One region of the Telluria sp. ZB4P34 genome, then DNA from elsewhere that is predicted to be linked to it. Evidence: riboswitches for the same ligand, from Rfam matches in the RefSeq annotation. Region 1 holds a riboswitch; the other holds the start of a gene.
What was found. A riboswitch is a leader RNA that binds a small molecule or an ion and turns the genes downstream of it on or off. The one in region 1 is predicted to bind thiamine pyrophosphate.

Region 1 (4,541 bases):
GCGAGGGCAAGGTGCCGGGCGCCGGACACTTCGGCATCGAACTGTTCGCGGCCAGCCGCCAGTTGTCGGCGGTGATCGCCCGGCACTGGGACTTCCCGGCCGAGGTGGTCGAGGCGATCGCCTGGGCTGGCGACCCGGACGGATCGAACCTGGCCCAGGCGCTGACCCAGGGCGACCGCATTGCCAAGCTGCGCCTGCTGCTCGATGCGGAAGTGATCGTGATGGACGACAGTTTCGTCGCGACCGGATTGAACGGCTTCCAGCGCCGCTGCCTGGGCAAGCTGGCCGACCTGGGCGAGTGAAGCGGGCCGGTGAAGTGATCGAGTCCAGTGGAGTGATCGAGTCCGGTGGACTCGATCACAAACACTACCCTCAGAAGTCGAACTGGGCCGACACGCGGAAGGTGCGCGGCGCGCCCGGCAGCAGGTAGCCGCCCAGCGACTGCGTCACGTCGCGCCAGTAGAACTTGTCGAACACGTTGTCCACGCGCGCGCGCAGGACCGTGTTCACGCCGCCCATCCGCAGGGCATACGACGCGCCCAGCGCGGCCACGTGGTAGCCGGGAACGATGGCGCGGTTGGCCGGATCGAAGGCCTTGCTGCCCGCGTACTGCCAGGTCGCGTCCAGCTTCATGCCGGCGACGGCCGGCACCGCATATTCCACCCATGCGGTCGAACGCAGTTCCGGCACGTTGGTCACGCGCTTGCCCTCGACTTCGAGGTCGCCGGTGCCGGTCTGCCTTGCTTCGAGCGCCATCAGCGACAGGCTGTAGTTCAGGTCCGCATCGAGACGTCCCTGGGCCGCGAATTCGAGGCCGCGGTGGCGCTGCTGGCCGGCGCGCACCAGGATGTTGGCGGCATTGACGTATTCGAGGCCCTGGCGGATGTCGAACACGGCGGCCGACAGCATGAGGGCATTGCCCACCACGCCTTTCACCCCGAGCTCGGCCTGTTTCGATCGGCCCGGCGGCAGCGCGGTGTTCTCGTTTTCCGTGCCCATCTCGGCAATGCCGCCGTGCTGCAGGCCATGGCTCACCGAGCCGTACACGCTCCAGTCCCGCGCCGGCTTGTAGACCAGCGCCACGCTCGGCAGCACAAAGCTGTCGCGCGCGTGCACCCACGGCTGGCCGATCTCGGCCAGTTCATCGCGTTTGAGGCGTACGTAGCGCAGGCCGGCGTGCAGCGTGAACTGCGGCGACAGGCTCATCACGTCCTGCGCGAACAGGGCGCGTTCCTGGTCCATGCGGCGCACCATCACCGGGCCGGTGGTACGGTCCGGCGAAACCGGCGGCACGATGCGCCTGTTCCAGATGTTGCTGTAGCCGACGTAGTCGTACACGTACTCGCCGAAGCTGTCGCGGCGCTCCGAGAGGGCCGCGCCAACGGTGAGCTGGTGGCGCACGGCGCCGACGGCGAAGCGGCCCTGCAGCATGGCTTGCGCGCCCCATGGGGTCTTGCGCTCGCCCACGCTCTGGTAGTCGTACACGTCGAAGTCGCCGTTCGAGCAGTAGCCCGGATAGAAGCCGTCGCCCTCGTTGCCGCAGCCATAGGGGAAGGCGGTGTAGTCATCGCGCTTGAACCAGTGCTTGTTGGCGTTGACCGTCGCCGTCCAGTCGGGGGCGAGGCGGTATTCGAAGCGCAGGCCCAGGTTGCTGCTGTCGGTCTCCACCGGCTTGGTCCAGGGCTGGTCGTTCAGCAGGGTCTTGGGGGATATGCCGGTGGGCAGGACTTCATTGCGCAGCAGCTGGTAGCCCGGCGCGGTGACCTGCGCGCGGTGCTGGTGGTCGAGGTCGAGCGCCAGCTGCGCGTCCGGGCTGATCTGCCAGTCGAAGGCGCCGGATACGAACTGGCGCTCGCCGTCGGCGCCGCGCACGTAGGATTTCAGGTCATCAAAGGCGGCATTGATGCGGTAACCGAAGCGGCGGTCCTCGAAGCGCCCGCCGAGGTCGATGGAGCCGTGCAGGGTGCCGCGCTCGCTCACTTCCACCAGCGCCGAGCGCAGCGGCGCGCTGGTCGGGCGCTTGGTCACGAAATTGACCATGCCGCCCGGCGCGGCGACGCCGGCCTGCAGCCCGGCCAGGCCGCGCAGCACCTCGATGCGCTCCTTGTTCTCGAGGGGGATCTGGGTGTCGGCGGGGATCGCGATGCCGTCCTTGCGGTAGCTGTTGGCATTGTCGAGCGCGAAGCCGCGGATCGAGAACTGCTCGGCGTAGCCGACCGCGTTATAGGCGTCGCCGACCGAGGCGTCGAGGCGGGCCGCATCCGACACGTTGCGGATCGACAGGTCGAGCATCTTGCTGCGGTCGATGGCCGTGATCGATGCAGGGGTGTCGAGCAGGGGCGCGTCGGAAAAACCGCCAATGCTGGCGCGGTCGCTGGCGACCCAGCGGCTGCCGGTGACGACCACCGAGGTGAGGCTGCCGGTGTCCTGTGCGAACGCGGCGACGGAGAAGGCCTGCAGGATGGCGCAGGGGAGGACGGAATGCTTCAGGTTGAATGTCATGGTGTGCTCGTCTTCGCGCGCCATGGACGGCAGGGCGCGCTGCTTTTAACAAAAAGCCGGAGCCAACGTGGGGGAAGGGCAAGGAGGATGGGAACTGCGTTGCGCTTTCCTTCGCTGGCATTATCCAGATCAGGTACGAAGGGTATCTCTCACCCGGCAACGCGCTTCGCGCGCACCAGGACCCCTAGCGAGGCGGCAGTGTACCACGGACCCGGGCGGGCGTGGTGAAAGTGGCAAGGACCGGCGGAGGGCGGCGATTTCCGGCGCCCGGCCGGGGCGGGCTCAGGGCACCCGCTTCAGGTCTTGTCCCTGTTCCATGAAGCTCGCGGCCGCGCCGCGGAAACCGGTGCAATGGTGCGCGCTCACGACCCGGGCATGGGTGTCGTCCGCATCGATCACCATCGTGCACAGCGGACGCTCGTCGACGACGCCGCCCTCGATGAAGTTCACTGCGCGCAGGGTCAGGCGCTGGCCGTCGCGCGTGGCGAGGCCCTGGACGTGGCCCTTGTGCTGGGTCTGGTTGGGCGCGACGATCTGGAAGTCGACCGCGTAGGCGTCGCCGTCGACCTGGGTGAGCCTGAGGCGGCTGATGCCGGTCGGCGAATGGGCCGTCACCGCTTCGTAGGTGAGCGTCCGCGCTGTCGCAGTCCCGGCGCTCGAGGACGAAGCAGCCAGCAGCAGGGTAGCAAGTACAAGGATGTTCATGGGAGCGCTTTCGGGTAGTGGAGCGGCGCGGCACACGGCTTGCATGCATCCGTGTTGATGACAATCACGGTAGCACGGCGCATGCTGGAAAATGCTCACCGATTGTCACGCAGCCTGCGGCGCCGGACGGCCCCCGCGGAAAAACACGGGCGCGCCGCCTGGCCGGCCGTTCAGGCTTCGGCCGTTGCCGGCGCCGCCGCGGTGCGGGCCCGGGTGCTGGCCGCCGGCGCCAGGTGGCGCAGCAGCGTGGTGCGGGTCGAGTCGCCGATGGTGCGCCAGAATTCGCGGCGCTGGGCGGCGCGCTTGCGGTGCTTGGACGGCATGTCGGCCAGCGGCTTCAGGTAGAAGGGCAGGCGGATCAGGTAGCTGCGGCCAGGCATCTCGACCCCGCCCAGGATCTTCCAGAAACCGTCGTAGGCGTTCTCGAAATGCTTCACGTCCGCCGGATCGTAGGCGATGTGCGAGGTGCACTTGATGGCCACGACCTGGTCGATGCCCAGCGCCTGCGCCACGCCCTGCATCGCGGCGAAGCAGAAGAAGCTCGGCGAATTGTTGGGGAAGGCTTCCTCGAAGGCGTCGAAGGCCGCGCCGGAGTCGGTCCAGCGGCCCTGGTTGCGGGTAAGGAAGGGCACGGTCGGCAGGTTGACGCCGGCCAGCTGGCCGTCCACCCAGGTGTAGGAAAGCCGGTGCAGGTACTTGCCGTCGGCGACCAGCGAGATGGTGAGGTCGCCCTCCGCATCGAGGCGCGGCGCCATCTCGAGGCGCAGGACGAAATCGTGCTCGCCGCTCTCAAGCTGGACTGCATGCTGCCACAGCGTGAGCCCGCCGCCGCCATACACGGCCTGGTGGTAGGCGTTGCTGAAGGCGGCATCCTCGAAACGGTAGTGCGACAGCACGCACTGCACGCGCTGGCGTGCGCTCAGGTCCCTGGACAGGTAGCTGCGGTGACTCAGGTGGTGGAACAGGTCGTCGTGTGGCGCGCTTGCCACGAAGCGGCGCACCAGGTCGAGGCGGCACAGGGCCTGGTGTTCGCGCCAGTAGCGCAGCACACGCAGGCTGCGCACGATGCTCAGCACCCACGACGCGGGCGAGGTCTGGCTGCGGCGTGCGCGCCAGGACCTGGAAAGGTGAGCGAAAATCATGGGACGCTCCATTCGGCGTAAAGTTACGGGCGCAGTCGGCGCCTCAGTCTTTATCTTCGATGCCCGCCCGGTCGAGAACGGGCTTGCACAGCAGAAACCATATTCTGCCATGCATTTGTGCCGGGAGCTAACTGGTGCCTGGATAAGTCAGGGAATGGAGGAGGGAATGGAGGAGGGAAGCGCTGGACAGGG
Region 2 (4,541 bases), on a different contig from region 1:
TGCCGTCGATCAGGTCGATCGGGTCGAGCGTGTTGCCCTTCGACTTGGACATCTTCTGGCCTTGCGAGTCGCGCACCAGGCCGTGCACGTACACGGTCTCGAACGGCACCTTGCCGGTGAAGTGGGTCGTCATCATCACCATGCGGGCGACCCAGAAGAAGATGATGTCGAAGCCGGTCACCAGCACCGAGGACGGCAGGAAGTGCTTCATGTCCGGGGTGTCTTCCGGCCAGCCCATGGTCGAGAAGGGCACCAGGGCCGAGGAGAACCAGGTATCCAGCACGTCGTCGTCGCGGCGCAACGCGCCCGTGATGCCTTGTGCCTTCGCCTTTTCCTGTGCTTCGGCGTCGTCGCGCGCGACCACGATCTGGCCGTCTTCGGCGTACCAGGCCGGGATGCGGTGGCCCCACCACAGCTGGCGCGAGATGCACCAGTCCTGGATGTTGCCCAGCCACTGGTTGTAGGTAGTGGTCCAGTTCTCGGGCACGAACTTGATCTCGCCGCTGGCGACCTTTTCCAGCGCGACGTCGGTGATCGACTTGCCCGGGTTGAACGTGCCTTCCGGCGCCGGCTTGCTCATGGCGACGAACCACTGGTCGGTGAGCATCGGCTCGATGACGACGCCGGTGCGGTCGCCGCGCGGCACCATCAGCTTGTGCGGCTTGACCTCGGCCAGCAGGCCTTGCGCGTCCAGGTCGGCGACGATCTGCTTGCGCGCGGCGAAGCGGTCCAGGCCCTGGTACTGGCTCGGGCCGTTCTCGTTGATTTTGGCGTCCAGCGTGAAGATGTTGATCGGCGCGAGCTTGGCGCGCTGGCCGACCGCGTAGTCGTTGAAGTCGTGGGCCGGCGTGATCTTCACGCAGCCGGTGCCGAATTCCTTGTCCACGTAGCTGTCGGCGATCACCGGGATCTGGCGGCCGGTCAGCGGCAGGGTGAGCAGCTTGCCGACCAGGCTCGCGTAGCGTTCGTCGGTCGGGTCCACGGCGACGGCGACGTCGCCCAGCAGGGTTTCAGGGCGGGTGGTGGCGACCGTCAGGTGGCCCGAGCCGTCGGCCAGGGGATACTTGATGTACCACATCGAGCCGTCTTCTTCCTGCGAATCGACTTCCAGGTCGGAGACCGCCGTGCCCAGCACCGGGTCCCAGTTGACCAGGCGCTTGCCGCGGTAGATCAGGCCCTGTTCATACAGGCGCACGAAGACTTCCGCCACGGTTTTCGTGCGGCTCTCGTCCATCGTGAAGTATTCGCGCTTCCAGTCCGCCGAGGCGCCCATGCGGCGCATCTGCCCGGTGATGGTGTTGCCCGACTTTTCCTTCCACTCCCAGACCTTCTCGACGAAGGCTTCGCGGCCCAGGTCGTGGCGCGAGATCTTCTGGGCGTCGAGCTGGCGCTCCACCACGATCTGGGTGGCGATGCCGGCGTGGTCGGTGCCCGGGATCCAGGCGGTGTTGTAGCCGCGCATGCGGTAGTAGCGGGTCAGGCCGTCCATGACGGTCTGGTTGAAGGCATGGCCCATGTGCAGGGTGCCGGTCACGTTCGGCGGCGGCAGCTGGATGCTGAACGACGGCTTGCCGTCTTCCATGGTGGCGGTGAAGTAACCGCGCTGTTCCCACTCGGTGCGCCAGTATTGTTCAATGTCTGCGGGCTCGAAAGACTTGGCAAGTTCCATAGTGTGGTAGCGAAAAATTGTGCGAAAAGAACCATTATAGAGTAGATGGCGCTATAATCCGCCGCGCTGCGTTCCGGGAAGCCGGGCGCGGCACACGCTAGGGGTCCTGCTGTCGCGAATGTGACACGCGGGTGAGAAATACCCTCCGAACCTGATCTGGATAATGCCAGCGAAGGGAAGCAGTCAGCACACAGCCCAGGGCGCACATGCGCCTGCGCGGCCGTACCTGGCACACTCCTTTGCTGGCTCCGCAAAGGAGCCACATGAACGCACCACTCACTGCCAAACCCCTGTTCGAAGCCGCGACCGCCACGGTCGACCAGGCGGCCATCGAACCCTTCCCGAATTCCCGCAAGGTCTACATCGAAGGCAGCCGGCCCGATGTCCGCGTGCCGATGCGCGAAATCTCGCTGTCGCCCACGCCTGACAGCTTCGGCGGCGAAGCCAATCCGCCGCTGTTCGTCTACGATACCTCGGGCCCGTACACCGACCCGGCGGCCAGCATCGACATCCGCCGCGGCCTCGGTACGCCGCGCCTGCCATGGATCCTCGAGCGCGGCGATACCGAGGAGCTGGCCGGCCCCACCTCCGACTACGGCAAGGCGCGCCTGCGCGACCCGGGATTGACCGCGCTGCGCTTCGAGCTGCAGCGCACGCCGCGCCGCGCACGCGCCGGGCGCAACGTCACCCAGATGCACTACGCGCGCCGGGGCATCGTGACGCCGGAGATGGAATTCGTCGCCCTGCGCGAAAACCTGCGCCGCAAGGAATACCTGGCCACGCTGCTTGACTCCGGACCGGTCGGTGCGCGCATGGCCGGCCTGCTGTCGCGCCAGCACCCGGGCCAGTCCTTCGGGGCCAGCATCCCGCAAGAGATCACGCCCGAGTTCGTGCGCCAGGAAGTAGCGCGCGGCCGCGCCATCATCCCCGCCAACATCAACCACCCGGAAATCGAACCGATGATCATCGGCCGCAACTTCCTGGTGAAGATCAACGCCAACATCGGCAACTCGGCGGTCACCTCCTCGATCGGCGAGGAAGTGGAAAAGATGACCTGGGCGATCCGCTGGGGCGCGGACAACGTGATGGACCTGTCCACCGGCAAGCACATCCACGAGACGCGCGAATGGATCATTCGGAATTCGCCGGTGCCGATCGGGACGGTGCCGATCTACCAGGCGCTGGAAAAGGTCGGCGGCAAGGCCGAGGAGCTCACCTGGGACATCTACCGCGACACCCTCATCGAACAGGCCGAGCAGGGCGTCGACTACTTCACCATCCACGCGGGGGTGCGTCTGGCCTATGTGCCGATGACGGCGAAGCGCCTGACCGGGATCGTCTCGCGCGGCGGCTCGATCATGGCCAAGTGGTGCCTGGCGCATCATCGGGAGTCCTTCCTGTACACGCATTTCGAGGAGATCTGCGAGATCATGAAGGCCTACGACGTGTCGTTCAGCCTGGGCGACGGCCTGCGGCCCGGCTCGATCTACGACGCCAACGACGAAGCCCAGCTGGCCGAATTGACGACCCTGGGCGAGCTGACGCAGATCGCCTGGAAGCACGACGTGCAGACCATGATCGAGGGCCCCGGCCACGTGCCGATGCACCTGATCAAGGAGAACATGGACCTGCAGCTGGAACAGTGCAGCGAAGCGCCGTTCTACACCCTGGGGCCGCTGACTACCGACATCGCGCCCGGCTACGACCACATCACCTCCGGCATCGGCGCCGCCACCATCGGCTGGTACGGCACCGCCATGCTGTGCTACGTCACCCCCAAGGAGCACCTCGGCCTTCCAGACAAACAGGACGTCAAGGACGGCATCATCACCTACAAGATCGCGGCCCACGCGGCCGACCTGGCCAAGGGTCATCCGGGCGCGCAGATGCGCGACAACGCGCTGTCGAAAGCGCGCTTCGAGTTCCGCTGGGAAGACCAGTTCAACCTGGGCCTGGACCCGGACAAGGCGCGCGCCTTCCACGACGAGACCCTGCCCAAGGATTCCGCCAAGGTGGCCCATTTCTGCTCGATGTGCGGGCCGCACTTCTGCTCGATGAAGATCACCCAGGAAGTGCGCGAGTACGCGGCCAGGGAGGGCGTGGAGGAGGGCGCCGCGCTGGCGAAGGGCATGGAAGAAAAGGCGATCGAGTTCGTGCGCGGCGGCGCCAAGCTCTACCGGGAGGTGTGATGATCGAGCTCGAACTGAACGGCGCCCCGTACAGCGCGCCGTCCGGCGTGTCGCTGCTGGACCTGGCCGGCCGGCTCGGCCTGGCCGGACAGGCGGTGGCGGTCGCCGTCAACCGCGAAGTGGTGCCGCGCCCGCAGTGGCCGGAGCGGCGCCTGCAGGCCCGGGACCGGGTGGACATCGTGCGCGCCATCGGCGGCGGATGAATGACGATTTTCGTAGGGTGGTCCGGGGCGCGTAGCCGGCTCCGCCGACCGCGCGTTCAGCTCCGGTATGCGCCGCGACGGAGCATGCGTGAGTTGAACGCGCGGTCGGGCAAGCCGACCACCCTACGCCATAGAAGGAATGTGAGAATGAACGCAATGCCAGACACTGATTTCCTGACCATCGCCGGCCGCCAGTATGCCTCGCGCCTGCTGGTCGGCAGCGGCAAGTACCGCGACCTGGAGCAAACCCGCGAGGCCACCCTGGCCGCGGGCGCCGAGATCGTCACGGTGGCGATCCGCCGCGTGAACATCGGCCAGGACCCGAACGCACCGAGCCTGCTCGACGTGCTCCCGCCGGACGAATTCACCATCCTGCCCAACACGGCCGGCTGCTACAGCGCGAAGGACGCCGTGTACACGCTGCAGATGGCGCGCGAGCTGCTCGGCGGGCGCAAGCTGGTCAAGCTCGAGGTGCTGGGC

Region 2: linked by a shared signal. The riboswitch ahead of thiC (phosphomethylpyrimidine synthase ThiC) and the one ahead of AC56KL_RS02260 (TonB-dependent siderophore receptor) in region 1 are both predicted to bind thiamine pyrophosphate.

The regions. Positions count from the first base shown of each region.
Region 1 covers NZ_JCASIF010000001.1:511,446-515,986, reverse strand. The annotation lists gene AC56KL_RS02265 (HDOD domain-containing protein) at 1-302, shown strand, start outside; gene AC56KL_RS02260 (TonB-dependent siderophore receptor) at 373-2,502, opposite strand; TPP riboswitch at 2,592-2,698, opposite strand; gene AC56KL_RS02255 (hypothetical protein) at 2,785-3,207, opposite strand; gene AC56KL_RS02250 (DUF535 family protein) at 3,378-4,349, opposite strand.
Region 2 covers NZ_JCASIF010000005.1:156,800-161,340, reverse strand. The annotation lists gene AC56KL_RS11545 (valine--tRNA ligase) at 1-1,669, opposite strand, end outside; TPP riboswitch at 1,759-1,864, shown strand; gene thiC (phosphomethylpyrimidine synthase ThiC) at 1,933-3,858, shown strand; gene thiS (sulfur carrier protein ThiS) at 3,858-4,061, shown strand; gene AC56KL_RS11530 (thiazole synthase) at 4,209-4,541, shown strand, end outside.